Regions from separate parts of the Streptomyces sp. NPDC050564 genome, predicted to be linked through region 2. Evidence: riboswitches for the same ligand, from Rfam matches in the RefSeq annotation. Region 2 holds a riboswitch; the other holds the start of a gene.
The links. A riboswitch is a leader RNA that binds a small molecule or an ion and turns the genes downstream of it on or off. The one in region 2 is predicted to bind cyclic di-AMP.

Region 1: it holds a riboswitch for cyclic di-AMP, as region 2 does, so the genes downstream of both, ACIBK0_RS22590 (M23 family metallopeptidase) here and ACIBK0_RS25460 (M23 family metallopeptidase) in region 2, are expected to answer to the same signal.

What each region holds. Positions count from the first base shown of each region.
Region 1 is NZ_JBITGS010000014.1:26,790-41,845, forward strand. Features, by position in the region: gene ACIBK0_RS22585 (aldo/keto reductase) at 1-555, opposite strand, end outside; gene ACIBK0_RS22590 (M23 family metallopeptidase) at 712-1,749, opposite strand; cyclic di-AMP (ydaO/yuaA leader) riboswitch at 1,761-1,917, opposite strand; gene ACIBK0_RS22595 (PP2C family protein-serine/threonine phosphatase) at 2,151-3,326, opposite strand; tRNA gene ACIBK0_RS22600 (tRNA-Met) at 3,551-3,624, opposite strand; gene ACIBK0_RS22605 (dihydrofolate reductase family protein) at 3,718-4,863, opposite strand; gene ACIBK0_RS22610 (MarR family winged helix-turn-helix transcriptional regulator) at 5,004-5,513, shown strand; gene ribA (GTP cyclohydrolase II) at 5,640-6,266, shown strand; gene ACIBK0_RS22620 (DUF6817 domain-containing protein) at 6,354-6,908, shown strand; tRNA gene ACIBK0_RS22625 (tRNA-Lys) at 6,962-7,034, opposite strand; gene ACIBK0_RS22630 (amino acid permease) at 7,144-8,679, opposite strand; gene ACIBK0_RS22635 (DEAD/DEAH box helicase) at 8,997-11,183, opposite strand; gene ACIBK0_RS22640 (hypothetical protein) at 11,531-12,046, opposite strand; gene ACIBK0_RS22645 (metallopeptidase family protein) at 12,151-12,501, opposite strand; gene ACIBK0_RS22650 (metallophosphoesterase) at 12,758-14,341, shown strand; tRNA gene ACIBK0_RS22655 (tRNA-Glu) at 14,422-14,494, shown strand; tRNA gene ACIBK0_RS22660 (tRNA-Asp) at 14,544-14,618, shown strand; tRNA gene ACIBK0_RS22665 (tRNA-Phe) at 14,643-14,716, shown strand; gene ACIBK0_RS22670 (hypothetical protein) at 14,965-15,056, shown strand, end outside.
Region 2 is NZ_JBITGS010000016.1:122,899-137,954, forward strand. Features, by position in the region: gene ACIBK0_RS25440 (CobW family GTP-binding protein) at 1-500, shown strand, start outside; gene ACIBK0_RS25445 (DNA topoisomerase (ATP-hydrolyzing) subunit A) at 502-2,961, opposite strand; gene ACIBK0_RS25450 (M16 family metallopeptidase) at 3,227-4,573, shown strand; gene ACIBK0_RS25455 (M16 family metallopeptidase) at 4,570-5,958, shown strand; cyclic di-AMP (ydaO/yuaA leader) riboswitch at 6,193-6,352, shown strand; gene ACIBK0_RS25460 (M23 family metallopeptidase) at 6,366-7,130, shown strand; gene ACIBK0_RS25465 (GntR family transcriptional regulator) at 7,317-8,012, shown strand; gene ACIBK0_RS25470 (HPr family phosphocarrier protein) at 8,228-8,509, opposite strand; gene ACIBK0_RS25475 (GNAT family N-acetyltransferase) at 8,687-11,608, shown strand; gene ACIBK0_RS25480 (DUF5998 family protein) at 11,772-12,359, shown strand; gene ACIBK0_RS25485 (alkaline phosphatase family protein) at 12,359-13,546, shown strand; gene ACIBK0_RS25490 (thymidine kinase) at 13,594-14,241, shown strand; gene ACIBK0_RS25495 (VOC family protein) at 14,263-15,056, opposite strand, start outside.

The DNA of each region.
Region 1 (15,056 bases), on a different contig from region 2:
GTTGTAGTGCGGCTGGAGGGCGACGTACCGCGCGAGCCCCTCGCGGTCGGAGAACTCCAGGGACTCCCGGAGCCGCTCGGGCGAGATGTTGGACGCGGCGATGTGACGCACCTTGCCCGCCTTCACCAGCTCGTCGAGCGCGCCGATGATCTCCTCGACCGGCACCTCGGGCTTGTCGAAGTGCGTGTAGTAGAGGTCGATGCAGTCGGTGCCCAGGCGGCGCAGGGACGCGTCGGCCGCGGCCTTGATGTTGGCGCCGGACAGCCCCGGATACTCGGGGTGCTGGCTGACTTTGGTGGCGACCACGACATCCGAACGGTTGCCGCGCGCCTTGAGCCACTTGCCGATGATGGTCTCGGACTCGCCGCCCTTGTTGCCCTCGATCCACGCCGAGTACGAGTCGGCCGTGTCGAGGAAGTTGCCGCCGGCGGCCGCGTACGCGTCGAGCACGGCGAAGGACTGGGCCTCGTCGGCGGTCCAGCCGAACACGTTGCCGCCGAGGGAGAGCGGGAAGACCTCGAGGTCGGAGGAACCAAGCTTGCGCAGAGAAGTCATGCTCAACTTCAACACCCGTACCGGATGGGTGTATTCCACACGCGATTACCCGCCCGATTACCCGCACGCCCCGCACGACTGCGCACACGCCTGACCGGCAGCCCTGACGTCGGGGGGTTGTCGTCAGGACCACCGGGGATCAGGAGAACGTACGTGTCAGGGGGTGAGGCCCTTGCCGAGCAGCCACGCCATCGGGTCGATCGCGTCGCCGCCGTCGGGGTGGACCTCCAGGTGCAGGTGCGGCCCGGTGACGTTGCCCGTCGCGCCCACGCGCCCGATCACGTCACCCGTGGCGACCTTCTGGCCCACGTTGACGCTGATCGACGACTGGTGGCAGAACCACAGCTCCGTACCGTCGTCGAGGGTGAGGACCGTGCGGTAGCCGTAGGCGCCGGCCCAGCCCGCCTCCGTGACGGTGCCGCTGTGGATCGCCTTGATCAGCGTGCCGGTGGGCGCGGCGAAGTCGAGACCGGTGTGGTAACCGGAGGACCACATGGAGCCGGCGTCGCCGAAGCGGCCGGTCAGCGTGTACGAGGAGGTGGGCAGCGAGTAGCTCTTGGCGAGCTCGGCGAGACGCTTGGCCTCGGCAGCCTTCTTGGCCGCCTCGTCCGCCTGCTTCTTCGCGGCGGCGGCCTTGGCCTCGGCGTCGTCCTGCTGCTTGGCGGCGAGCGCGACGGCCTGCTTCGCGGCGGCGGTCTCGGCGGCGTCCTTGGCCGCACTGTCGACCTGGTCCTGCTGCGACTCGGCCTGCTGCATGATGCGGGCGCGCAGTGCCTCGCCCGCGTCGGTGGTGCCCTGCGCGGAGTCGGCGCCGGTCAGACCGGCGCTGGTGAGCGGGGTGGTGGAGCCCTTCGGCGTGCTGGAGCCGCCGTCGGATATCAGAGCCTTGGCGGACTCGGTGACCGACGACAGGTCGGGCAGCGAGATCGACACCGGCGACTTGCCGGGCGCCGCGGTGGCCATGCCGCCCGCGCCGACGGCGGCGATGACGCCTACGCCGAGAACCGTGGAGCTGCGGGCGAGTCCTCCGCCGCGCTGCTTGCTGACGCGGTGCCGGCCGCGGACGGGACGGACGGAATCCTCAGTGGGATTCCACTCCTCCCAGGGACCCTCGTCGTTGCCGTACGCGTAGCCGAAGGGCTGTGTGTCGTCGGGCGCGAACGAGGTTTGCTGGGCAGGCCGGTTGGACGCCACGTGGGCGTGCTCCTTTCCTTCCTTCTCGCCTACCGGGTTAGCTGACGGGTTCGGAGCAGGAAGGTCTCCTACGCGCGTCCACCACGGTTTCTCCACCGTGAAAGACGCTCGATTCACCCCAAGTTGGTGGTTCCCCGGTTCCCTTGCGGAATTCGGCGCGTGCGCACGGAGCCGCCTCTTGTGACGGCTGGGACGACCGCGCTGCGTTATCGAACGTTAATAGACCCGGGTACCGGATTCCAAGCTGTTCGGACTGATCGTTAACGCTTTTGGCCAGGACTTTGGGGTCACCACCGGCCTAAATCGGGCGAGTTGACCACGCTCCATAAACATCGATTCAGTTGACGGTGCGTCAGTTGTTATGCGGAGGGACACCGTCCGATCACCCCTCGTGACAACGATCAAGAACGCCGTACGGACGACTCGTCGGGAAGCCGCGGAGGCGACTCCCAAGAACGCCGCACGGCCAGCAACGCCATGTCGTCCGTCGTGCCGTCCCCCGTGTGCCGGCGGACCTCCTCGGCGAGGGCGGCCAGCAGGGCGTCCGGCCCGGGGAAGACGCGTCCCGCGAGGCGCGCGGCGGGATCGTAGAAGCCCCCGCGCCGGTCGCGGGCTTCGGACAGGCCATCGGTATGGAGGAGCAGCGTCGCGCCCTGCGGGAACTTGGCCTGCATCGCCCGGTCGGGCCAGGTGCCCAACTCGCCCATGCCGAGCGGCAGCGCGGGATCCTCGGCGTCGAGTGTGACGAGCGTGCCGTCCGCATGCAGCAGCAGCGGCGGCGGATGGCCGCGGTTGACGAACCGTACGACGTCCTCGCCGTGCGGGATCTCCGCGAGTACGGCCGTGGTGAACCCCTCGAAGGCGTCGAGGCCCTCGCGCCGGGTGCCCTCGCGCGCCAGCGCCCGTTCCAGGCGCTGCGCGACCGCCTCCAGCGTCGCCTCCTGCTCGGCCGCCTCCCGGAACGCCCCGATGACGACGGCGACGGCGCCCACCGCGCCCATGCCCTTGCCGCGCACGTCGCCCACGACCAGCCGTACGCCGTGCGGGGAGTCCTGCACCGCGTACAGGTCGCCGCCGATGAACGCGTCCGCCTGCGCGGCCTCGTAGCGCGCCGCGATCTCGAGGCCGCCGATCCGCTCGTCGGGTTCCGGCAGCACGGCGCGCTGGGCGGACTCGGCGATCTCCCGGACCGTGGCGAGCCGTGCGTCGCTGCGGCGGACGAGAATGTTGATGACGACGGCCAGGACGCCGGCCGTCGCCACCGTCACCACTTCGGTGACGGAGTCGACGTCCAGGACGATGCCGAGCCTGATGTGGATCGCGAACACCGCGGTGATGGCCGCGAGGCCGGTGAGCACCGTGCCGCGCAGTGAGTAGAGGGGCGCGGCCACCAGCGGCGCGGCCGTGAAGAGGGGGGCCGCGGTGAAGTCGGACGGCATGAAGTAGTCGTAGAAGGCCCCGACGACGATGAGCAGCGCGGGAAGCGCCCGGACGAAGGCGCGCGCCTTCGAGATCCTGTGCCGGCCGGGTTCCCCGCGGCCGGGCCGCGGGGTGCTCCCGAGGCCGGGGGTGGGCATGGGGTCGCCGGACAGCCGTCCACCGGACCGGTCGTACGGGCCCTGGGCCCGCTGCTCGCCTGTTTGCTGCCCCACTCATCCAGGTTTCCCGGAGCGGGGGCAGCGGGCGACCCGTGTGGACCGACCGGGGGATGCGGAGAGGAGGGGGATGTGCGGAGCCGTGGTGACCGGCACACACCAAGGGCCGGAACTCGTGAATCCGAGTTCCGGCCCTTGGCCTTCAGTAGCGGGGACAGGATTTGAACCTGCGACCTCTGGGTTATGAGCCCAGCGAGCTACCGAGCTGCTCCACCCCGCGTCGTTGAAACCAGTGTACGCCATCCGTAGGACCCGAAGCACACACGTTTAAACGCGCCCCCGTGCGGGCCCCAGCGGCAGGTGTCGGCAGGATTCACAAAAGGTGCCGGTTGGGCTCCTTGGCCCGCTCCTCGTACTCCGGGAGTACGACCACGTCGGCGCCCTCGGCCACGAGGAGTCCGTTCCCGTCGGCCCCGGCGACGAACGTGTCGGGCTCCCGCCAGGCGGTGACCACCCGCCGTACCCCCGCGTCGAGAATCAGCCGGGCACACGGGGCGGGCCGGGAGGCTCGCCGGGCGCAGGGCTCCAGACTGCTGTAGACCGTGGCCGAGCCGAGGCGCGGATCGGCGGGGTCGATCTTGGCGAGCGCCGCCTCCTCGGCATGCACCACGGAGTCGCCGCCCTCACGGGAGTACCCGCGCGCCAGCTCGGTCCCATCGGCGGCCACCACCACCGCGCCCACGCTGAACGCGGTCTCCGAGGGCGGGCACAACGCGGCAAGCTCGCAGGCGAGCGTCAGCCAGTGCCGGTCCGCGGCGGCGGCGAGCCGCCCGACGCCGGGCGCCGTGGGGACGTACCGGATGAGGACGACGTCCCCGACGGCCCGCGTCTCCATCAGCCGCATCCGCCCGGGGGGATACGCCCCGGGACCGAACAGCCGCGGTGCGTCCGGCTCCCCGACGAAGAGCGGCGCGACGGCGAGCTGCAGTTCGTCCGCGAGCTCCTCGCGCATCAGCTGGGTGTGGACCCGTCCGCCCCCTTCGACCATGAGGCGCCGCACACCTCGTACGTCATGAAGGTGTTCCAGGAGCACACGCCAATCGAGCTCGGGACCGGTCGACACGATGTCGACGCCGAGCCCGTCGTCGAGTCCGCGCAGGGCGTCGGTCGCCCTCGCGGCGCCCTTGTCCGTCGTGTAGACGATCTTCTCGCCACCCGTGTGCCAGAACTGGGCCGCCGGGTCGAGGTCGCCGGACCCGCTGACGGTCACCTTCAGCGGGTACTCGGGGCGGCCGGCGGCCACCCGGGCCGCGCGGCGCCTGGCCGAGTTGACCAGGAGCCGGGGATTGTCCGAGCGGATCGTGCCCGCGCCGACCAGGATCGCGTCGCTGGACGCCCGCACCTCGTCGACCCGGTCGAAGTCGGCCGGGCCCGAGAGCAGCAGCCGCTCGGGGCCTGTGTCGTCCAGGAAGCCGTCGAGGGAGACGGCGGCGGACAACAGGACGTAGGGGTGGGGCATGGGGGCGCACCCTCCGGCTCGCGGTGGCCCGTACGGTTCACGGACTCACGATGGCTCGTACGGTTCACGGACTCAGGATGACTCGTACGGTTGACTCAAGGCCTGTGGTTCAACTTTTAAACAATACCTAGACTGGCGACATGACGACCCGCTGGCTCTCCCCCGCCGAACAGCGCGCCTGGCGCTCGTACGTCTCCGCCTCCTCGCTCCTGGAGGACGCGATCGACCGCCGGCTCCAGGCGGAAGCGGGCATGCCCCACCTCTACTACTCCGTCCTGGCCATGCTGTCCGAGGCGCCGGACCGGCGGCTGCGGATGACCGAGCTCGCCGAGATATTGAAGATCACCCGCAGCCGGCTGACCTACGCGGTGACGCGACTGGAGAGCGACGGCGCGGTACGGCGCGAGGGCTGCCCCACCGACAAGCGAGGCCATGTCGCGGTCCTCACGGACGATGGCATGGCCCTCCTGGAACGGGCGGCGCCGGGGCATGTGGAGACGGTGCGGTCGGCGGTCTTCGACCATCTGACCCCCGAGCAGGTGGGGCAGTTGGAGGAGATCTGCGGGAGCATCGCGCGGGCGATCCAAGGCGAAAATTCCGGGGTCGGTGGGGAAGATCTGCCGTGGCGGCGGCGTTCCTCCCCATCGTGAGGGACGCGATGGGCGGGTAAAGTCCGTTGCTTGAACTTTAAAGCACATGTACTGTCTGCCTCCAGGAACATGCTTCAAATCTGAAGCACCGTCCACGAACCCGCTGGACCGGACCGGAGAGACAACATGCGCGATTACCCCACCGCCACCGTGCGCACCCGCGTCACGGTCCCCCTGCGCTTCGGCGACGGCTACTCGGTCGACGCGGAGCTGGTCACCTTCCACGGCCTCGCCGACGACAAGGAGCACCTGGCCGTCGTCCTCGGCGCGCCCGGGGCCGACCCGCTGGTGCGACTGCACTCCGAGTGCCTGACCGGTGACGTCTTCGGCTCGGCCCGCTGCGACTGCGGCCCGCAGCTGCGCGAGGCGGTGGAACAGATCGCGGAGCGGGGCGGGGTACTGCTGTACCTGCGCCAGGAGGGCCGCGGCATCGGCCTCTACAACAAGCTCGACGCGTACGCCCTCCAGGACCAGGGCCTGGACACCTACGCCGCCAACGCCGCGCTGGGCCTGCCCGAGGACGACCGCGACTACACGGCCGCCGCCCAGATGCTCCAGGCCCTCGGCATCGACTCCCTGGACCTGCTCTCCAACAACCCCGACAAGGCCGACCAGCTCCGCGACCTCGGCATCACGGTCTCCCACCGCGTGCCGACCGGCGTCTTCACCACGGCCCACAACGTCCGCTACCTCCGCGCCAAGGTCCTCCAGACCCAGCACACCCTCCCGCTGCCGGAACTCACGGCGGGCTGACGCTCCCGGTCCACCGATTGACTGTCCCGTCGTCCCTGCCGAGGATCTGCCGAGAGGGCCGACAGGTCCTGTCAGGAGGAGTGGCCCATGGAGGAGGCAGCGGCGCAGACCGGGGCGGAGGCCATCGCCCTGTTGCGCGAGCTCGGTGCGGAGCACATCGACCATCCGGGGGGCACACTGCTGGCGCACCTGGTGCGGGTGCGGGACCGGCTGGCCCGCTGGGAGGCCCGGCCCGCGCTCCAACTCGCCGGGCTCTGCCACGCGTTCTACGGCACCGACGGCTTCGCCACCGCCCTGCTCCCGGCCGACCGCCGCGCCGAGCTCAGATCCGTCATCGGCGCCGAGGCCGAGGCCCAGGTCCACTTCTACGCGAGCTGCGACCGGACGGCCTCGTATCCGACCCTAGCGTCCCCGTCCCCCGCCTTCCGCGACCGCTTCACCGGCCGCACCTGGGCCCCCGCCCCGCCACAGCTCCGCGACTTCGCCGAACTCACCGCCGCCAACGAACTCGACCTCGTGGACGAGAACCCGGACTGGCGAACCCAGTGGGGCCCCGGTCTGCTGACCCTCTTCACCGGCTTCCGCCCGCTCCTCAGCGACCACGCCTGGCGCGACTGCGAGGAATCCCTGCTCACCGCCTGAACAACGACAACAGCGCCCCGCCCGGCCGAAGCCGGGCGGGGCGCTGTGCGCGGTAGACCCTGTGGGACTCGAACCCACAACCAATGGATTAAAAGTCCACTGCTCTGCCAATTGAGCTAAGGGTCCACGCACCGGCCCGTATCGATCCCGTGCCGATGCAACCCCGAGCATAGCCGGACGTGGCCGGGACTCCGATCGGGTATCGGGGACCCGGCCACGCCAAAAGCGTGCAAGGTCATGGATCGACCGGTTCGGGCGCGCCCTTGCGGGCCTCCTCGCGGGCGATGGTGCGTTGGTGGTCGGGATTGAGGAACCAGTGGCGCGCCGAGGCCAGCCACCAGGTCGCCGCGAAGCCGAGGACGACCAGGACGGCGATCGGCGCGTAGTTGAAGGTCTCCCAGGTGACCGGCGAGACCTGGGGCAGCATGAACAGGACGGTGATCACACCCACCCAGCCGACCGCGACGACGCCCACGAGCCGGGACCAGCGGCCCAGGTGCCAGGGCCCGTGTTCGAAGGCCTCGCCCTTGCGCAGCCGCAGCAGCGTCGGGATGACGTAGGCGACGTAGAGCCCGATGACCGCGATCGAGGTCACGGCCGCGTAGGCCGCGTAGTTGATCAGGTACGGGAGGCCGAGCACCAGCGCTGCCAGCGCCGCCAGCCACACCGCCGCCACCGGTGTCCGCGTGCGCGGGCTGACGGTGTGCCACACACGCGAGAAGGGCAGCGCGCCGTCGCGCGAAAAGGCATAGATCATGCGGCTGTTGGCGGTGACCGACGCCATCCCGCAGAAGAGCTGCGCACCGATCACCACCAGGAGCAACAGCTTGCCCGCCGTGGCACCCAGCGCGTCGAGCAGGATCTGCGCCGGGGGCGCGCCGGTCGCCGAGCCCAGCTCCTTGTCGTACGACTGGATGGCGAAGGTGAAGCCGAGGAGCAGGACGAATCCGGCTATCCACGATGTCCAGATGGACTGCACGATGCCCTTCGGGCCGGCCGTGGACGCGTCGTGGGTCTCCTCCGTCATGTGGGCCGAGGCGTCGTACCCGGTGAAGGTGTACTGGGCCATCAGCAGGCCGATGAGGACGACGTACACACCGCTGCCCCAGCCCGTGTTGTTGACGAACTTCGTGAACACGAAGGACGCCGACTGGTGGTGGTCCGGCACGAAAGCGAGCGCGCCCACGATGACCGCGACGCCCACCACGTGCCACCACACGCTGATGCTGTTGAGCACGGCGACGATCCGTACGCCGAAGGTGTTCAGGAGGCCGTGCAGGACCAGGATCCCGGCAAAGAGGAGGACCGTGCGGCCCGGCGTCACCTCGAAGTCGAACTGGAGGTTCAGATAGGCGCCGAGGAACGAGGCGGCGCCGAAGTCGATGCCCGCGGTCACCGCGACCTGACCGAGGACGTTGAACCATCCCGTGAACCAGGCCCAGGCGGCGGCCGTACGGGACGGGGCGAGCCGGTGCGCCCAGAAGTACAACCCGGCCGAGGTGGGATAGGCCGAACAGATCTCGGCCATGGACAGCCCGACGAACAGCGTCATCAGTCCGACCGCGACCCAGCCCCAGGTGATCACGGCGGGGCCGCCGGTGTTCATGCCGAACAGATACAGCGTCAGACAGCCCGACAGGACCGAGATGATCGTGAAGGAGACCGCGTAGTTGGAGAACGCCGACATGCGGCGGGCGAGAACCTGCGTGTAGCCGAGCTGGGCAAGCCGTTCTTCGTCCGACAGCCCACTCGCTACGGCGTCATCTGTCATGCCCCCAGCGATTCCCTCGCCGAGGGCATGACATGCGCCAGGCGATTGGCCAAAAAAGGCCCTCGCAGCTCTGCCGGCCGCTCGCGATCTCCACCCGTGAGCCGAACGGCCCGTTCCCCTTGCCGTCGTCGCGCTGGAGGTTGCCCGCGGTGTCCCGCTCGACCAGGGCTTTCTTCCCGTCGCCGATGACGTCCCGACGCCGGCTTCGCGGCGGCACGGGCACCGACCACACAAGCGGGCTGATCCGGCCGGCGGTTCACAGAAAAGTGGCCCCCACCCGAACCCGGGTGGGGGCCACTTCACTACGTCACTCGGCGTCAGCCGTTGCGCTTCCAGCGCGGCTTCTCGTCGCGGCGGAAGGAACCGGTGCCGGTGCCGGTGCCGGTGCCGCGGTGGTCGTCACGACGGCCGTACGGGCGGTCGTGGCTGCCGGAGCGGAAACCGCTGGAGGGGCGGTTGTCCTGGCGGTCGCGGTTGAAGGGACGGTCGCTGCCACGGTGGCCGCCACGCTCGTCGCGGCGCTCGAAGGAACGCCCGCCACGGTCGTTGTCACGGCGGAACCCACCACGGTCGTTGTCACGACGCTCGTCACGGCGGAAGCCGCCACGGTCGTTGTCGCGGCGCTCGAAGGAACGGCCACCACGGTCGTCACGGTTGAAGCCACCGCGGTCGTCACGGTTGAAGCCGCCGCGGTTGTCGTCACGACGCTCGAAGGAACGGCCACCACGCTCGTCACGACGGTCGCGGTTGAAGCCACCCCGGTTGTCGTCACGACGCTCGAAGGAACGGCCACCACGGTCATCGCGACGGTCGTCACGGCGGAAGCCGCCACGGTCGTTGTCACGACGGTCGCGGTTGAAGCCGCCCCGGTTGTCGTCACGACGCTCGAAGGAACGGCCGCCACGGTCGTCACGACGGTCGTCACGGCGCTCGTAGTTGCCCCGCTCGTCACGGCGCTGACGCGGCTGCTCGTACGCCGGACGCTCGGCGGGCTGCTCGGACACGGCGGGCACCTCGGCGGGAGCCTCAGTCACGGCCTGCTCGACGACGGCCTCGGCGGCGGCGGCGAGCGCGGCCTCCGGGTCCTCGCCCCGCTCGCGCGCGGCACGGGCGATCAGCCGGTCGGCCTCCCCGCGCAGCTCGGCCGCACGACGCTGCGCGCGCTCCAGCTCCTTGGTGAGCTGCGAGACCTCGCGCTCGGCCTGCTGGGCGGCGTCGCCCGCCGACTGGGCCTGGACCTCGGTCATCGAGCGGGCGCCGGTGATCTCGGCGACCTCGGGCTCGAAGGCCGTACCGGAGTTGATGATGTGACGCGCGGCGTCGACGCCCGCGTCCTCCATCAACCGGAAGATCTGCCGGCGCTGGTGCGGCAGCGACAGCGAGACGACGGTGCCGGAGCGGCCCGCGCGAGCGGTACGCCCGGAGCGGTGCAGGTAGTCCTTGTGGTCGCCGGCCGGGTCCACGTTCAGGACCAGGTCGATTCCGTCCACGTGGATACCGCGGGCGGCGACGTCGGTCGCGACGAGCGCGTTGACGTAGCCGTCCTTGAAGTCCGCCAGCGTCCGGGTCCGCGCGCCCTGGGTCATGCCGCCGTGCAGCGCGTCGGCCTTCACACCGGCGTCGCGCAGCTGCTCGGCGATACGGTCGGCGCCCAGCTGGGTACGGACGAAGATGATCGTGCGGCCCTTGCGGGAGGCGATCGCGGCGGTGACCGGCGCCTTGTCCTTGGGCTTCACGATGAGGATGTGGTGCGACATGGTCGTGACGGCGCCCTGGGCGGCGTCGACCTCGTGCGTGACGGGGTTGCTCAGGTAGCGCTTGACCAGCGTGGAGATCTCGTTCTCCATGGTGGCCGAGAACAGCATGCGCTGGCCGCCGGCCGGGATCTGGTCGAACAGCTCGGTGACCTCGGGCAGGAAGCCCAGGTCGGACATCTGGTCGGCCTCGTCGAGGACGGCGACCTGGACGTTCTCGAGGGAGCAGGCTCCGCGGTTGATGACGTCGCGCAGCCGGCCCGGGGTGGCGACGAGGATGTCGACGCCGCGCTCCAGGGCGTAGATCTGGTTGCCCATCGACGTACCGCCGCAGACGACCTTCATCTTCAGGCCGAGGACGTCGCCGTACGGCTGCAGCGCGTCCGCGACCTGCATGGCGAGCTCACGGGTCGGGGTGAGGATGACGGCGCGCGGCTTCTTCTTCTCGGTGTGGCCGCCGGCGAGCTGCGCCAGGGTCGGCAGACCGAAGGAGAGCGTCTTGCCGGAGCCGGTGCGGCCGCGGCCGAGGATGTCCTTGCCGGCCAGGGCGTCCGGGATGGTCGCGGCCTGGATCGGGAAGGGGGTGGTCACGCCGTTCTGCGCGAGCTTGCGAACGACGCCCTCGGGCAGGCCGAGGTCCGCGAAGGTGACCTCGGGAGCGGACTCGACGGTGTCGACGATCTCGACGGCTTCGTTGCCCTCGTTGTTGTTCTCGGGCACGACGACGTGATCAGTACTGGAAACAGACATGCGAAATGCGAACCTTCCGGAGTTCTTCGGCACGCGCCCAAACTCCGTGAAGTCGCAATCGACCGCCTCTATGCGGTCCGGCCACGGCAAGGGAGAGTACGCGCCACGCGGCGCTCTCTGCGGCGGCGCCGGGCAAATGGGATCAAACGATCTACTACCATACGCACCCTTCCCTCATGAAGGCAAACTGAGCCCATACGACCAGGTCAGGGTGCTTTTTGAGTCACCTGGTCGCATCAACAACGCTACCGCGCCCCCGTCGGCGGCGCTGTTGTACCGGCCACATCCACGGCCCCGGCGCCCGTGAACCCCGCCACATCCGCCCCGGCTCACCCCAGCGCAGCCCGCTACACCGGCGCACCCGCCTCGGGAGCGGGCTCGCGCTGCACGAGCTGCGTCGCCTGCTGCTCGTGCGCCGAGGACGACGGCTCAGCCGTAGCCGGATCGGAAGCCGGCGGCGGCGACGCCGGCGGAGGCGGAGGCGTTGGCTCCGCGGTGGTAGGCGTGGGACTCGGCACCCCCTGCGGCGGTGCGGGCGCCTCTGTCCGCCCCTTCCCGCCCTTGCCCGGGGCCTTGGCGGACGGCTTCGCACCCCCGGAGGCCGACGCCGACACAGAAGCGTCCCCGGACGTGGACTCGCCGGGCTTCGGGGAGGCGGACCCCTTCGCGTGCTTCCCCCCACGGAACCCGGCACCGCCCCCGCTCACCGCGGAACCGCCGTCGGGCGCCTCCCCGGCCCGCTGCCCCGCCGAGTGGGCGGGCCCGGGCTGCTTCCCGTCGTCACCCACGCTCATACAGCCGGCGGCCGCGACGACGACCATGATCGTGGCGGCCAGACGGACGGGTACGTACAAGGTGCGCACGGGCAGCCACCTCCGAGGGCGGAACGGGTGTCCTCCTGCCCAACTCCCGCCGCCCACAAGAAGACACGCGCCCCGACACGCCAACCAAGAGGAACGGGCGAACGTCAGCCATACCCGAGCGCGTGCAACCGCGCGTCGTCGATCCCGAAGTGATGGGCGATCTCATGAACCACGGTCACTTCGGTCTCCGCGACCACGTCCTCGCGCGTGTCGCACATCCGCAGAGTCGGCCCCCGGTAGATCGTGATCCGGTCGGGCAGAACCCCCGCGTACCACTCCCCACGGTCCGTCAGCGGAGTCCCCTCGTACAGCCCGAGCAGCTCGGGATCCTCGGCGGGCGGTTCGTCCTCGACGAACACCGCCACGTTGTCCATCAGCCGCGTCAGTTCCGGCGGAATCCGGTCCAGGGCCTCGGCGACCAGTTCCTCGAACTCCTCGCGCGTCATCTCCAGCACACCGCCATTGTCCGGCACGACGCCGCCGCAGGAGAGTCGACGACAGCGCCGTATGCGCATCACGACGACCACGTACGGGACTCATGAGGACGCCGTACGAGAGCCACGGCGAGCCCGTAGGGGTGTCACGGCGAGCGCGTACGAGGCGCATGGCGACGCCGAGAATCACCGCCCCCGCGTACGGGAGTCACGGCACCCGCCCGACAGCGGGCACGCGCGCCGCATACCCGCCCGCACACTTGGGCATACGGGACCAATGGCCCGCGTCCCCGCTGCCGTAACCGCCGCCGCGCACCGCATTCGAAGCCGCGCCCGGACGGCGGCCCGTCCCCTGACCCGCCGCTACCGCGACCGCCGCGCGCTCCCCGCGGTCGAGCTCGTCCCCCAGCCGCACCCCTACCCCCGCGCGCTCGGCCTGCTCTGCGTCGTCCTCCTCGGCGCCTGGCTGGGCCTGCTGATCGTGGGGAACGTACGCGTCCCGGTCGGGCCCATGAACACCACCATGACCCTGCGCCCCTCGCTCGCCGGCGGCACGAAGATCAACGTCTCCCCGCTCGGCGCACTGGAGCTGCGCAGCCACGAAGCCCCGATCCGCCTCGACGTGGACGTCGACCAGCTCGACCCGGTGCGCGCCCAGGCGCTGGTAGACCACCCGGAGCGATTGTCCGGCCTCCAGGACGAGGTCGCGCACGACGTCGAACACGGCACCCTCGACCTGGCCGTACGGTCCTGCATCGCGGTCGTCTCCGGCGCCACCGCACTCGGGCTCGCGGTCTACCGCCGCCCGCGCCGCGCCCTCGCCGCGGGCGGCCTGGCTCTCACCCTGCTGGCCGCGTCCGGAGCGACGGCGTTCGCCACCTGGAACCCGAACTCGGTCCTGGAGCCGAAATTCTCCGGGCTCCTCTCCTCGGCACCCTCCCTGGTCGGCAACGCCCGCAGCATCGTCAGTGAATTCGACGTCTACCAGAAGGAGTTGGCGCGCCTGGTGACGAACGTGACGAAGCTGTACGACGTCACGTCCACGCTCCCGACGTACCAGCCCGACCCGTCCACGATCCGGGTGCTGCACGTCTCGGACATCCACCTCAACCCTGCGAGCTGGAAGATCATCGCCTCGCTCGTGAAGCAGTACGACATCAACGTGATCGTCGACTCCGGCGACACGATGGACCACGGCACCGCGGCCGAGAACGGCTTCCTGGACCCCATCGCGGACCTCGGAGCCCCGTACGTCTGGGTCCGCGGCAACCACGACTCCCGCCTCACCCAGCGCTACCTGGAGCGCATGAAGAACGTGCGCGTCCTGGACGACGGCCGGGCGGTCACGGTCGCGGGACTGCGCTTCGCGGGCATCGGCGATCCGCAGTTCACCCCCGATCGCGCCGTCACCCCGGGCGGCAACCCGGCGGAGGAGCTCGCGGGCGCCCGCCTGGCGTCGGCGCTGCACGACCAGCGGGTGGCGGGCACCCCCGTGGACATCGCCATCGCCCACGAGCCGTCGGCGGCACGCGGGACGGACGGCGAGGTCCCGATGGTGCTGGCGGGCCACCTCCACCACGAGGAGATGGAGGTCATGAAGTACGGCACCCGCCTGCGCGTCGAAGGCTCGACGGGCGGCAGCGGCCTGCGCGCCGTCGAAGGCAAGTACCCCGACCCCATCGAGGCCTCGATCCTCTACGTGGACCGCGACACCCGCCGCCTGCAGGCCTGGGACGAGATCAAGCTGGGCGGTCTGGGCCTGACAACCGCCGAGGTCAGCCGCCACCTGCCGAAGGAGAACCAGCCGGGGGCCGGCCTGCCCGCGACCCGGTCCCCCACCCCCGCCGGAACCACCCCGTAAACCGTTTTGGCGATACCTCCCGCCATCCCATATGCTTCTCACGTCCCCGACGCGCTGAGAAGCGCCCAGGCGGGCCGATAGCCCTCATCGTCTAGCGGCCTAGGACGCCGCCCTTTCAAGGCGGTAGCACGGGTTCGAATCCCGTTGGGGGCACGCAGAACGGTGTGCGACACTGGTTTCGCTTGTTCGCACACAACAGCTTGGTCCTGTGGAGCAGTTTGGAGTGCTCGCCACCCTGTCAAGGTGGAGGCCGCGGGTTCAAATCCCGTCAGGACCGCTGAAGTTCCGTAAGGGACTTCGTGGCTGGGTAGCTCAGTTGGTACGAGCGATCGCCTGAAAAGCGATAGGTCGCCGGTTCGACCCCGGCCCCAGCCACAACCCGAAGGCCCCGTCCATACGGACGGGGCCTTCGTCGTGCCTGGAACCCGATGGACATCACCACCCTCCGACTCAACTTGGCATGTCCCCGGCACGGCGCTACGTTCGGCCTGGCCGAAGCAGCGCTTACTGGTGGGGGGACCATGACGACCAGCCCTGATGAGTCGAAAACCGCATCGCAAGGCGGATCGGAAGCCGAGTCGCAAGGCGGGTCAGGAGCCGAGTCGCACGGCGGTTCGGGAGCCGTGGCGCCGGCCGCGGGTGAGTCGAAGGTCACGGGCGAGCTGAGGCTGGAGCGGGACCGTGCACTCTTCGGGCTGATAGCCGTCGGGCTGAG
Region 2 (15,056 bases):
GCAGGCCGAGCGAGGAGCGCATCGGGCAGTTGTCCTTCGACGACCTCCACCGGCACGACGAGAGCGATCGCCGGAGTCACCACGACCACCTGCACTCTGTGTACGAATCCCTCTCCTTCAGCTCCGAAGTGCCGTTCGACCCCAGGAAGTTGATGGACTTCCTCGACAGCAGGCCCGAGGGTCTCTACCGCATCAAGGGTTACGTCGATTTCGGCGTCCAGGACAGCGCCAACCGGTACGCCGTGCATGTCGTCGGGCGGTTCCTGCGCTTCTATCCGGAGCCCTGGGGCCGTGCCGAGGCGCGTCTCACCCAGCTCGTCCTCATCGGCTCCGGCATCGACACGGCGGCTCTGACCAAGGAGCTGGAGGCCTGCAAAGAGGACGCCCCACACGCCGACGAGCACAGCATGTGGGGCGTTCTCCGTTACGTGCAGGACGGCCACGCAGGGCAGTACAGCCACGTGGACGAGGAGCCCGAAGGCCTCGAAGCGGCCGGTTGAGCTACACCGGGCCCGCCACCACCGAGACCGTCTTCGCCAGCGACACGCCCGAGCCGTCGCGGCGCGGGTCCATCTCCGGCAGCTCGGCGGGCGTGCCGTTCTTCTGCGCGGCCCGGGCCGGTGTCGCGCCGGCCCAGGCCAGCGACAGGCAGTCCTCGCCCTTCAGGAACCGCTGGCAGCGCACGCCACCCGTGGCGCGGCCCTTGCGGGGGTACTGGTCGAACGGGGTCAGCTTGGCCGTGGTCTGGACGGAGTCGTCCAGCGTGCCGCGCGAGCCCGCGACCGTGAACACCACCGCGTCCACCGCCGGGTCGACCGCCGTGAAGGAGATCACCTTCGCGCCGTCGGCGAGCTTGATGCCCGCCATGCCGCCCGCCGCACGGCCCTGCGGGCGCACCTGGGAGGCCTGGTAGCGCAGCAGCTGAGCGTCGTCCGTGATGAAAACCAGATCCTCCTCGCCGGTGCGCAGTTCGACCGCGCCGACGATCCGGTCGCCGTCCTTGAGGGTGATGACCTCCAACTCCTCCTTGTTCGACGGGTAGTCGGGCACCACGCGCTTGACGACACCCTGCTCCGTACCGAGGGCCAGACCCGGCGACGACTCGTCGAGCGTCGTCAGGCAGACCACCGTCTCATCCGGCTCCAGGGAGGACAGGAACTCCGAAATCGGCGCGCCGCCGGAGAGGTTGGGTGCCGCCGCCGTCTCCGGCAGCTGCGGGAGGTCGATCACGTTCAGCCGGAGCAGGCGGCCCGACGAGATGACCGCACCGACCTCGCCACGGGCCGTCGCGGGCACCGCGGAGACGATCACGTCGTGCTTGGTGCGCTTGGCGTCCTCGGCTTCGCCGAAGGGGTCGCCGTTGGCCGTACGGGCGAGGAGACCCGTCGAGGACAGCAGCACCCGGCAGGGGGCGTCCGCCACTTGGAGCGGGACCGTCGCGGCGGGGGTGCCCGCAGACTCCAGGAGCACCGTGCGCCGGTCGGTGCCGAACTTCTTGGCCACCGCGGCCAGTTCGCCGGAGACCAGCTTGCGCAGCTCCGCGTCCGACTCCAGGATGCCGGTCAGCTCGTCGATCTCGCCGTTGAGCCGGTCGCGCTCCGACTCCAGCTCGATGCGGTCGAACTTGGTCAGGCGGCGCAGCGGCGTGTCGAGGATGTACTGCGTCTGGATCTCGCTCAGTGAGAAGTGCTCGATCAGGCGCTCCTTGGCCTGCGCCGAGTTGTCGCTGGAGCGGATGAGGCGGATGACCTCGTCGATGTCCAGGAGGGCGACGAGCAGGCCCTCGACCAGGTGCAGCCGGTCGCGCTTCTTGCCGCGGCGGAACTCGCTGCGGCGGCGCACGACATCGAAGCGGTGGTCGAGATAGACCTCCAGGAGCTCCTTGAGCCCCAGGGTGAGCGGCTGGCCGTCCACCAGCGCCACGTTGTTGATGCCGAAGGACTCCTCCATCGGCGTCAACTTGTAGAGCTGCTCCAGGACCGCTTCCGGCACGAAGCCGTTCTTGATCTCGATGACCAGGCGCAGGCCGTGCGCGCGGTCCGTGAGGTCCTTCACGTCGGCGATGCCCTGCAGCTTCTTGTTGCCGACCAGGTCCTTGATCTTCGCGATCACCTTCTCCGGGCCGACGGTGAAGGGCAGTTCGGTGACGACGAGGCCCTTGCGGCGCGCGGTCACGTTCTCCACCGACACCGTGGCGCGGATCTTGAAGGTGCCGCGGCCCGACTCGTACGCGTCCCTGATCCCGGAGAGTCCGACGATCCGACCGCCGGTGGGCAGGTCGGGGCCCGGGATGTACTTCATCAGCGTCTCGAGGTCGGCCCCCGGGTACCTGATGAGGTGGCGGGCGGCGGCGATGACCTCGCCGAGGTTGTGCGGCGGCATGTTGGTGGCCATGCCGACCGCGATGCCGGACGAGCCGTTGACCAGCAGGTTCGGGTACGCCGCCGGAAGGACGTCCGGCTCCTGCTCCTGGCCGTCGTAGTTCGGCGTGAAGCCGACCGTGTTCTCGTCGATCGACTCGGTCATCAGTGACGTCGCGTCGGCCATCCGGCACTCGGTGTAACGCATGGCGGCCGGCGGGTCGTCGTTTCCGAGCGAACCGAAGTTCCCGTGCCCGTCGACCAGCGGCAGGCGCATCGAGAAGGGCTGGGCCAGGCGCACCAGCGCGTCGTAGATCGACGCGTCTCCGTGCGGGTGGAGCTTACCCATGACCTCACCGACGACGCGGGCGCACTTCACATAGCCGCGATCGGGGCGCAGGCCCATCTCGTTCATCTGGTACACGATGCGGCGGTGCACGGGCTTGAGGCCGTCGCGTGCGTCCGGCAGGGCTCGCGAGTAGATGACCGAGTACGCGTACTCGAGGAAGGAGCCCTGCATCTCGTCCACGACGTCGATATCGAGGATCTTCTCCTCGTACGAGTCGTCGGGCGGCGGGGTCTTCGTGCTGCGGCGGGCCATCGCTGCTGCGGCTCCTTCACAGTCTCTGCCGGGGCATGAACGGGATCTGACGCGGACCATTGTGGACCGCCCCACTGACAACGCGGACCGCGACCCGTCCGTAGCGGGTCTCGGAGGGCCTCCTGGGACACGGCTGTGACGTACGGGAGTCTCGCTCTCGGCGTACGAGGTGCGGGAACTTCGCCAGCTGTCGGCGCGCTTGCATACAGTGGCAGGACCGACAGGAAATACGCAGTTTTCCGCGATCGAAGGGACGTACATGCCCATGGGTCACACGGCCACAGCTGAGGCAGGCTCCGGCGGCCTGACAGCGACCGAGCACCGCCTGGCCAACGGCCTGCGCGTGGTGCTCTCCGAGGATCACCTGACCCCGGTCGCGGCGGTGTGCCTCTGGTACGACGTCGGCTCGCGCCACGAGGTCAAGGACCGTACCGGCCTTGCTCACCTCTTCGAGCACTTGATGTTCCAGGGCTCCAAGCAGGTCCACGGCAACGGGCACTTCGAGCTCGTTCAGGGCGCCGGCGGCTCGCTCAACGGCACCACGAGCTTCGAGCGCACCAACTACTTCGAGACCATGCCCGCCCACCAGCTGGAGCTCGCGCTCTGGCTGGAGGCCGACCGCATGGGCTCGCTGCTCGCGGCGCTCGACGACGAGTCCATGGAGAATCAGCGGGACGTCGTCAAGAACGAGCGCCGGCAGCGGTACGACAACGTGCCCTACGGCACCGCGTTCGAGAAGCTGACCGCGCTGGCGTACCCCGAGGGCCACCCGTACCACCACACGCCGATCGGGTCGATGGCGGACCTGGACGCCGCCACGCTGGAGGACGCGCGCGCGTTCTTCCGCACGTACTACGCGCCCAACAACGCGGTCCTGTCGGTCGTCGGTGACATCGATCCGCAGCAGACGCTCGCCTGGATCGAGAAGTACTTCGGTTCCATTCCCGGGCACGACGGCAAGCCCGCCCCGCGCGACGGCTCGCTGCCCGAGGTCATCGGCGAGCAGCTGCGCGAGGTCGTCGAGGAAGAGGTCCCGGCGCGCGCCCTGATGGCCGCTTACCGGCTCCCGGAGGACGGCACGCGTGCGTGCGACGCGGCCGACCTGGCGCTCACCGTCCTCGGCGGTGGCGAATCCTCCCGGCTCTACAACCGGCTGGTGCGCCGCGACCGCACTGCCGTCGCGGCCGGGTTCGGCCTGCTGCGGCTCGCCGGAGCGCCCTCCCTGGGGTGGCTCGACGTGAAGACGTCCGGCGATGTCGAGGTCCCGGTGATCGAGGCCGCCGTGGACGAGGAGCTCGCCAGGTTCGCCGAGGAGGGCCCCACCGCCGAGGAGATGGAGCGCGCGCAGGCCCAGCTGGAGCGCGAGTGGCTGGACCGGCTGGGCACGGTCGCGGGCCGCGCCGACGAACTGTGCAGGTTCGCCGTCCTGTTCGGCGATCCGCAGCTCGCCCTGACCGCCGTGCAGCGTGTCCTCGCCGTCACCGCCGAGGAGGTCCAGGAGGTCGCCAAGGCCCGCCTGCGCCCCGACAACCGCGCGGTGCTCGTCTACGAGCCGATCGCCCCCGAAGACACCGACGCCGCTGACGACACCGACGAGGAGACGGCGAAGTGACCGAGCTGGCCAGCATGGACTTCCACCCGCAGCCCCAGGCCGGTGAGGCCAAGCCGTGGGCCTTCCCCTCGCCCGAGCGTGGCACGCTCGACAACGGCCTGACGCTCCTGCGCTGCCACCGCCCCGGCCAGCAGGTCGTCGCCGTCGAGGTGATCCTCGCCGCGCCGCTGGAGGCCGAACCGGCGGGCCTCGACGGCATCGCCACGATCATGGCGCGTGCCTTCTCCGAGGGCACCGACAAGCACTCCGCCGAGGAGTTCGCCGCCGAGCTGGAGCGCTGCGGTGCCACCCTCGACTCGCACGCCGACCACCCTGGCGTGCGCCTGTCGCTCGAAGTGCCCGTCTCGCGTCTGCCCAAGGCGCTCGGTCTGCTCGCCGACGCCCTGAGGGCACCGGCGTTCGCGGACAGCGAGGTCGAGCGACTGGTCCGCAACCGACTGGACGAGATCCCGCACGAGACAGCCAACCCGGCCCGCCGCGCCGCCAAGGAGCTCTCCAAGGAGCTGTTCCCGGCGACCTCGCGCATGTCGCGTCCGCGCCAGGGCACCGAGGAGACCGTCCAGAAGATCGACTCGGCGACCGTCCGCGCCTTCTACGAGAAGCACGTACGCCCCGCGACGGCCACCGCCGTCATCGTCGGTGACCTGACCGATGTCGACCTCGACAAGTTGCTCGCCGACACGCTCGGCTCCTGGACCGGCTCGTCCGCCGAGCCACGCCCCGTGCCGCCGGTGAGCGCCGACGACACCGGCCGCGTGATCATCGTGGACCGCCCCGGCGCCGTCCAGACGCAGCTGCTCATCGGCCGCGTCGGCGCCGACCGGCACGACCGCGTCTGGCCCGCCCAGGTGCTCGGTACGTACTGCCTCGGCGGCACCCTCACCTCACGCCTGGACCGCGTCCTGCGCGAGGAAAAGGGCTACACCTACGGTGTGCGGGCGTTCGGCCAGGTGCTGCGCTCCGCTCCGGACGGCACGGGCGTCGCGATGCTCGCCATCAGCGGCTCGGTGGACACGCCGAACACCGGTCCGGCGCTCGACGACCTGTGGAAGGTGCTGCGTACCCTCGCCGCCGAGGGCCTGACGGACGCCGAGCGCGACATCGCCGTGCAGAACCTGGTGGGTGTGGCGCCCCTCAAGTTCGAGACCGCGGCGGCCGTCGCGAGCACGCTCGCCGACCAGGTCGAGCAGTACCTGCCGGACGACTACCAGGCGACGCTCTATCAGCAGCTCGCCGCGACGGGCACCGTGGAGGCCACCGTGGCCGCCGTGAACGCCTTCCCGATGGATCGTCTGGTGACCGTCCTGGTGGGTGACGCCGCGCAGATCGAGGAGCCCGTCAAGGCGCTCGGAATCGGTGAAGTGACCGTCGTCCGGGCCGAGTAGAGCAGCGCGACTTCCTGAGGACCCAGGTGACTGAAGAGTCACCTGGGTCTCCTTTTGCCCGAACTTCGGGTCTCTTTCCGGACTTCGTCCACAAGGTGTCCGTATTGATAGGGAGGTTGCCTGTCTGCCCTGTGGCATGCGCTACAAAAGCCGTGATCCGTTTGTTGATTGAAAGATGCCCCGCTTAGCGTCGATCCGGCTGTTCGTCAGGCAGTGCGCCGCGCCCGCGGCACCGGACAGTCATCGCCGAGTCCCCGTACGGCGCGAGCCAGGGGAGCCGGGGACCCGCACGCAGTCCCTGGGGTGAATCGGACGCCCTCCCCGGAGGGAGTCCGTAGGAGACCTTCCTGCTCCGAACCCGTCAGCTAACCCGGTAGGCGAGAAGGAAGGAAAGGATCAGCCCCTACATGGCGTTCACCTGTGGCACAGGGAAGCACCGTCGCCCGAGCCGCGTGAAGCGCACGACCACGAACGCCGTCGGCGTCGCGGCGCTCACCACCACCGGCGTCATCGGAACCCTGGCTGCCCCGGCACTCGCCGCGGACACCTCCGCCGAGCAGACCGGGCTGACCCCGATCATCACCATCGGCGACACCCTGGCCGAGAAGATCGACGAGCAGGCCGTCGCCCAGCAGCGAGCCGCCGACGAGGCCGCCGCGCAGAAGAAGGCCGAGGAGGCCGCCCGCAAGCAGGCCGCGGCGAGGGCCAAGGAGGCGCGCGAGGCCAAGGAGCGCGCCGCCCGCGCAGCCGAGCGCAAGCGTCTCAACACCTTCGTCCTGCCGATCACCGGCTCGTACATCTCCACCGGCTACAAGGCGGGCGGCAGCCTCTGGTCCTCCGGCAGCCACACGGGCGTCGACTTCCACGCCGCGTCCGGCACCTCGGTGCACGCCGTCGGCTCCGGCACGGTCGTCACGGCCGGCTGGGGCGGCGCGTACGGCAACCAGATCGTCATCAAGATGCACGACGGCACGTACACGATGTACGGGCACCTCTCGTCCATCGGCGTCTCGGTGGGCCGGACGGTCACCCCGGGCCAGCAGATAGGCCTCTCCGGGTCCACCGGCAACACGACTGGGCCGCACCTTCACTTCGAGGCCCGTACGACCGCGGAGTACGGCTCGGACATCGATCCGGTCGCGTACCTTCGCTCGCACGGTGTGAACGTCTGACGAGCGCTTCATCAGTTCCGTTGCCCCGGCTCGCCGAGCCGGGGCATCGTCGTTTCACGCGGCCGCGTGTCCAAAAAATATCTATGGATTCCGGCCTGCCATCGGAAATTCCGGCTCCCTGCAATAGAGTCACTGAACAAGCGTCAATCGATGGCGTTTCGCGGGGATTAAAGCGGAGGTCCGGTCATGCGTATTCCGGCGCACTCGGTATGCACGGCGATCCGTGACGACATCGTCGCGGGTGTCTACGAGCGAGGCGGCCGGCTCACCGAGGAACTGCTCGCGCGCCGGTACGGCGTCTCGCGCGTCCCCGTACGCGAGGCCCTGCGGACGCTGGAGGCCGAGGGCTTCGTCGTCACCCGTCGGCACGCGGGCGCGTGCGTCGCGGAGCCCACCGAGCAGGAGGCCTCCGATCTGCTGGAGATGCGCATGCTCCTTGAGCCGCTGGGGGCCGCGCGGGCCGCGCAGCGCCGTACCGAGGCCCACCTCAAGGTGCTCCGAGGCCTGGTCAGGCTGGGCCAGGAGCGGGCCAGAAGGGGCCACAGCGAGGATCTGCGCTCGCTGGGCGGCTGGTTCCACGAGACCCTCGCGCAGGCCTCCGGAAGCCCCGCGCTCACTTCCACGCTCGCCCAGCTGCGGCACAAGATCGCGTGGATGTACGCGGTGGAGGCGTCGCCCGACCCCGCGGAGTCCTGGGCGGAACACGGCGGCATCGTGGACGCCGTGGCGCGCGGCGACAGCGAGCGGGCCCGGGCGATCACGGCCCTGCACACCGAGCGCGCCGCGGCCGCACACCGGCTCCGTTTTCCCGCCGGTGGAGATCGTCCGGACCGTGTGAGGACTTCGCAACCTCCCGTAAACATGACGGGCCCGCGGCATTAACACGGGCGCCGTATACAAAGAGGGATATTCGGCAGCGGCCTATTTTTGCTGTCCCTCTTTTCGCGTGCCGGGAATTCCGGTGCGTGTTATTTCCGTGGGCGTGACGCGGGGCGCGCGGTGACATGCGCGGAATTCCTGGGCGGCCTACGGAAAACGGCTGAGCCGCGCCGCCCGGGAAGGGGCGACGCGGCTCAGCCGCATGGTGTCCGAAATGCTCAGACGGTCTCGGGGAGCTCCTCGAGACCCTCGGCGACCAGCTTCGCCAGACGGTCGAGGGCGGCGTCCGCACCCTCGGCGTCGGAGGCGAGAACGATCTCCTCGCCGCCCTGGGCGCCCAGGCCGAGGACGGCGAGCATGGAGGCCGCGTTGACGGGGTTGCCGTCGGCCTTGGCGATCGTCACGGGGATACCGGAGGCCGTCGCGGCCCGGACGAAGATGGAAGCGGGGCGGGCGTGAAGGCCCTCGGCCCAGCCGACGTTGACGCGGCGCTCAGCCATGTGATGCTGCCCTTCAGGTTTTCAGGGTTGTCTAGACCAGTGTCCCATATCGTGAAGCGTCTCCGGAGCGGTCCTTCGTCCCGTCCGGAGTGTTGTCGGATCGCGGCCTCGATCCGACTTCCGTTCCCCACAGACTGCCTCGCGCCGTTGTCGGACGCGAGCCGTACTCTGGGGCCCATGCAGACCTCGTCGGACCGGCACGAGTACCCCGCTCACTGGGAGGCGGACGTGGTGCTGCGTGACGGTGGTACCGCACGCATCAGGCCCATCACCATTGATGACGCCGACCGCCTGGTCAGCTTCTACGAGCAGGTCTCGGCCGAGTCGAAGTACTACCGCTTCTTCGCGCCGTACCCACGACTGTCCGCCAAGGATGTCCACCGCTTCACGCACCACGACTTTGTGGACAGGGTGGGTCTCGCGGCCACGGTGGGCGGCGAGTTCATCGCCACCGTACGCTATGACCGCATTAATGCCGACGGCCTGCCCGCCTCCGCACCCGCGGACGAGGCCGAGGTCGCCTTCCTCGTGCAGGACGCGCACCAGGGCCGCGGTGTCGCCTCCGCCCTCCTGGAACACATCGCGGCCGTGGCCCGCGAGCGCGGCATCCGTCGCTTCGCCGCCGAGGTGCTGCCCGCCAACACCAAGATGATCAAGGTGTTCACGGATGCCGGCTACCAGCAGAAGCGGCACTTCGAGGACGGCGTCGTACGCCTGGAGTTCGACCTCGAACCCACCGACCGGTCGCTCGCCGTGCAGCGCGCGCGGGAGCAGCGCGCCGAGGCCCGGTCCGTGCGGCGGCTGCTCGCACCCGGCTCGGTCGTCGTCATCGGCGCGGGCCGCACACCCGGCGGTGTCGGCCGCAGCGTCCTCACCAACCTCCGCGACGCCGGATTCACCGGCCGTCTGTACGCGGTGAACAAGGCGCTCCACGAGAAGGAGCTCGACGGAGTCCCCGCGCACCGCTGCGTCCGCGACATCGACGAGCCCGTCGACCTCGCCGTCGTCGCGGTGCCCGCGCCGCTCGTCCCCGAGGTCGTCGCCGAGTGCGGTGAGCACGGGGTGCAGGGGCTCGTGGTGGTGTCCGCCGGGTATGCCGAGAGCGGCCCCGAAGGACGCGAACGCCAGAGCGAACTCGTGCGCCAGGCGCGTACGTACGGCATGCGCATCATCGGCCCCAACGCCTTCGGGGTCATCAACACGTCCCCCGAGGTCCGCCTCAACGCCTCGCTCGCCCCGGAGATGCCGCGCCCCGGGCGGATAGGCCTGTTCGCCCAGTCCGGCGCGATCGGGATCGCCCTGCTGTCCCGGCTGCACCGGCGCGGCGGCGGTGTCACCGGCGTGACCGGCGTGTCGACCTTCGTCTCCTCCGGGAACCGGGCGGACGTGTCCGGCAACGACGTACTCCAGTACTGGTACGACGACCCGGACACCGACGTCGCCCTGATGTACCTCGAATCCATTGGCAACCCACGCAAGTTCACGCGCCTCGCACGCCGGACAGCGGCGGCGAAGCCGCTGGTCGTGGTCCAGGGGGCGCGGCACGGCGGAGCGGCTCCCCAGGGGCATGCCGTACGGGCCACGCGGTTGCCGCACGCCACGGTGTCCGCGCTGCTGCGGCAGGCGGGGGTGATCCGGGTCGACACGATCACCGAGCTCGTCGACGCGGGGCTTCTGCTGGCACGCCAGCCGCTTCCTGCCGGGCCCCGGGTGGCGATCCTCGGGAACTCGGAGTCGCTCGGGCTGCTCACCTACGACGCGTGTCTGGCCGAAGGGCTTCGGCCGCTTCCTCCGTTGGATCTGACCACGGGGGCCTCGGCGGAGGACTTTCACGGGGCGCTTGTGCGGGCCTTGACCGACGACAAGTGCGATGCCGTCGTCGTGACCGCCATACCGGCGGTCGGGGAGACGTCGGCTCAAGACGCGGCCTTGGCCGAGGCCCTTCGCTCGGCGGCGGCTTCGGTTCCGGCGAAACCGGTGCTGGTGGTGCACGTCGAGCTCGGTGGGCTCGCCGAGGCGTTGTCTGCCGCGGCCAGTACTGCACCACAGATCGGTTCGACGGCACCCCGCGGTGCCCGTCCGCCCTTCTCGGCCGCGCACGAGCGGCGGGGCCCCGATCGCCCTGCAGAACGGTTGCCGACCGCGGGAGCGGCACGCCCGGCCGTCGCGGGAGCGGCACAACCGCCTCTCGCGGAGGCCACCCGGCCGCCCGTCCCCGAAGATCCCCTCACGGCCTCCCGCCTCATCCCGGCCTACCCCGCCGCCGAGCGTGCCGTCCGTGCGCTCGCACAGGCCGTGAAGTACGCCCAGTGGCGGCGTGACGCCGCCGAGCCGGGCAAGGTGCCCGAGTACGAGGACATCGACGAGAAGGGGGCCGCCGAGCAGATCGACGGGCTGCTCGCGCGGGGCGAGGGGCTGACGCTCGGCACGGAGGAGACCTGCGGACTGCTCGGGCGGTACGGCATCGATGTACGTCGTGCCCTGCCCGCGCCCACGCCGGACCATGCCGTCGCGGCCGCGCGCGCCCTCGGCTACCCCGTGGCCCTCAAGACCACCGCCCCACACCTGCGGCACCGCGCTGACCTGGGCGGTGTACGACTCGATCTGGCGGACGAGGAGCAACTGCGCCGGGCGTACGCGGAGTTGACGGAGCTGTTCGGGAAGCCGGAGGAGCTGCGGCCGGTCGTGCAGGCGATGGCCCCGCGCGGGGTCGACACCGTCGTACGGACGGTGATCGATCCGGCGGCCGGGGCGGTGCTCTCGTTCGGGCTCGCCGGCGCCGCCTCGGAGCTGCTCGGGGACACGGCGCACCGGCTGATTCCGGTCACCGACCGGGACGCGACCTCACTGGTCCGGTCGATCCGGACGGCGCCGCTCCTGTTCGGCTGGCGGGGCTCCGCGCCGGTGGACACGGCGGCCCTCGAAGAGCTGATGCTGCGCGTGTCCCGGCTGGTCCACGACCACCCGGAGGTCGTCGCGGTCTCCCTGGAGCCCGTCGTCGTCGCCCCGCGCGGTCTGAGCGTGCTGGGCGCCACCGTGCGGCTGGCCCGCGCTCCCGTCCGCGACGATCTCGGCCCGCGGACTCTCCCCGTGGTCTGAGCCGCCGCTGATCCCTGCGTTCTGATCAGCATGCCCGGATCAGCATGCCCGGATCAGCACGTCCTGATCAGCACGCCCTGATCCCTACGCGTATCTGTTCCGTCCACGACAGACACACGCGAGCGGTGCCTCGCAGTCAGTGGGCCCCCGTAGGATGGACTTCATGGCCAAGACCAGTACGACGACCCAGGGGCTGCGAGCGGCGATCGAGCGCAGCGGCTACTACCCGGCCCTCGTGGCCGAGGCGGTGGAGGCCGCGATCGGCGGCGAGGCCATCCGGTCGTACCTGGTCCACCAGGAGACGACGTTCGACGCGAACGAGGTGCGGCGGCACGTCACCGTGCTCGTCCTCACCGGCAACCGCTTCATCGTGAGCCACACCGACGAGCAGAACGCGGACACGACGTCGCCGACGCCGTACGCCACGACGTCCACCGAGTCGGTCAAGCTCGGCCGGATCTCGTCGGTGGTCGTCAGCCGAGTCGTCGCCAACCCCGAGTCGTACGCGCCGGGCACGCTGCCCCGCGAGGTCGTCCTGACCATCGGCTGGGGCGCGGTCTCCCGCATCGACCTGGAGCCCGCCGCCTGCGGCGACCCCAACTGCGAGGCGGACCACGGCTACACCGGCAACTCGACGGCGGACGACCTGAGCCTGCGCGTCAGCGAGGCCGGGGACGGCCCGGAGACCGTGCGCCAGGCCCTCGCCTTCGCGCAGTCCCTCTCCGAGGCGACCGCGGACATCACGCGCTGATGGCACTGCCCGCCTGGGACCACCCGGAACCCCTCGCCGTCGACTCCGCGCCCGTCCCCGAGTACGGCACCGGCTCGCTGGCCGACCTGCTGCCCACGCTGGCCGCGGGCATGGCCGTGCCCGGCGTGACCGTCGCGATACCAGAGCTGACCGAGGCCGACCGGAACTGCGTCTTCCTGATCGACGGTCTCGGCTGGGAGCAGCTGAAAGCGCACCCCGACGAGGCGCCCTTCATGACGTCTCTCCTGGCGTCCTCCCGCGGAGGCACCGGACGGCCGATCACCGCCGGCTATCCGGCGACCACCGCGACCTCTCTCGCCTCCGTCGGTACCGGCCTGCCGCCCGGAGCGCACGGCCTGCCCGGCTACACCGCGCGCAACCCGGGGACCGGCGAGCTGATGAACCAGCTCCGATGGAACCCGTGGACGGAACCGCGCGCCTGGCAGCCCTACCCCACGGTCTTCCAGCTGGCCGACGCGGCGGGCGTGCACACCGCGCAGGTTTCGTCCCCCACTTTCCAGAACACCCCGCTCACCAAGATCGCACTGAGTGGCGGAACGTTCCATGGGCGGCTCTCCGGCGAGGAGCGCATGGACCTCGCGGCCGAGCAACTGGCCGTCGGGGACCGCTCGTTGGTCTACACGTACTACGCGGAGGTGGATGGCAAGGGTCACCGCTTCGGCGTCGATTCGGACCCCTGGCGCGGCCAGCTCATGTATGTCGACCGCCTGGTCCAGCGCCTCGCGGAGCAGCTGCCGCCGCGCAGCGCCCTGTACGTCACCGCCGACCACGGCATGATCGACATTCCCTTCGACGAGCAGCACCGCATCGACTTCGACGAGGACTGGGAGCTGCGCGCCGGCGTCGCCCTGCTCGGCGGCGAGGGCCGTGCCCGGCATGTCTACGCGGTGTCGGGCGCGGAGGCGGATGTGCTGACCTGCTGGCGCGAGGTGCTCGGCGAGCAGTTCTGGGTGGCCTCGCGGGACGAGGCGATCGCGGCGGGCTGGTTCGGCCCGCACGTCGACGAGCGGGTGTACGCCCGGATCGGCGACGTGGTCGCGGCGGCTCGCGACGATGTCCTGATCATCGCGACCGAGCGGGAGCCGAAGGAGTCGGCGATGGTCGGCAACCACGGTTCGATGACCCCCGTCGAGCAGCTCGTGCCCCTGTTGCAAGTACGCTCCTGAAGCCCCCCCTCTCGAATCCTCTGTTGCCGAAAGGTGCTCAACTCCCCATGCCCGAGCTGGTGTTCTTCTCCGGAACGATGGACTGCGGGAAGTCGACGCTGGCTCTCCAGATCGAGCACAACCGCTCGGCGCGGGGCCTGCAGGGCATGATTTTCACGCGCGACGACCGCGCGGGCGAGGGCAAGCTCTCCTCGCGCCTGGGCCTGGTCACGGACGCGGTGGAGGTGGCGGACGACCAGGATCTGTACGCGTACCTCGTCGAGCACCTCTCCCAGGGCGGCCGGGCTGACTACGTGATCGCGGACGAGGCCCAGTTCCTGGCTCCCCGTCAGATCGACCAAGTGGCCCGCGTGGTGGACGACCTGGGCATCGACGTCTTCGCCTTCGGCATCACCACCGACTTCCGCTCCAAGCTCTTCCCCGGCTCCCAGCGCCTCGTGGAGCTGGCCGACCGGGTCGAGGTCCTCCAGGTCGAGGCCCTGTGCTGGTGCGGCGCCCGCGCCACCCACAACGCCCGCACGATAGGCGGCGAGATGGTCGTCGAGGGCGCTCAGGTCGTCGTCGGCGACGTCAACCAGTCCGAGGACATCGGCTACGAGGTCCTGTGCCGTCGGCATCACCGCCGCCGTATGACGGCCGCGACTGCTCGCGCGGGCGCCCTGTCGCCGGACGTGCTGCCGATCGCCTCGGCCTGATCTCAGGGGCGTTCAAAGCTCTCAGCGGACGGCGTGGATCAGCGAGAACATCGCGCCTTCCGGATCCGCCACCGTCGCCACCCGTCCGTAGGGCGAGTCGTGGGCGGCCTTGAGCAGGTGCCCGCCGAGCTCGACGACACGCTCGACGGCATCGTCCACGTCAGCGGCCTCGAAGTACGTCATCCAGTGCGGGCCCCGGTCGCGGGGCAGGCCGTGGCCGACACCGTGGATGCCGGCCACCGGGCGGCCGCCGACGTGCAGGGTCACGTAGTCGAAGTCGGCCGAGACGACCGGCTCCAGCTCGTAACCGAAGACCCCGCGATAGAACTTGACGACGCTCTCGGTGTCGCGGGTCACCAACTCGTTCCAGGCGGGGGTGCCCGGCACACCGGTGATCCCCGTGCCCAGGTGCGCCGCCGCCTGCCAAACGCCGAAGACGGCGCCCGTCGGGTCCGACGCGATCGCCAGGCGCCCCGCCTCGGCGGCATCGAGAGGACCGACGCCCACGGTGCCGCCGCTGTGCCGTACGGTCTCGGCGGTCAGGTCCACGTCGTCCGAGGCGAGATACGGCGTCCAGGCCACGGGCAGATGGCGGTCGGGCGGCAGCTGGCCGATCCCCGCCACCTCGTGGCCGTCCAGCAGGGCTCGCACATACGGGCCGAGCTGCTGCGGTCCCGGCCGGAACTCCCAGCCGAACAGCGCTCCGTAGAACTCCTGGGTCGCGGCCATCCCGTGCACCATCAGGCTCACCCAGCAGGGTGTGCCGGGCGTGTGCCGAGCGTGCGTTGTGCCGTTCAGGCCGGCCGACCCCCGTG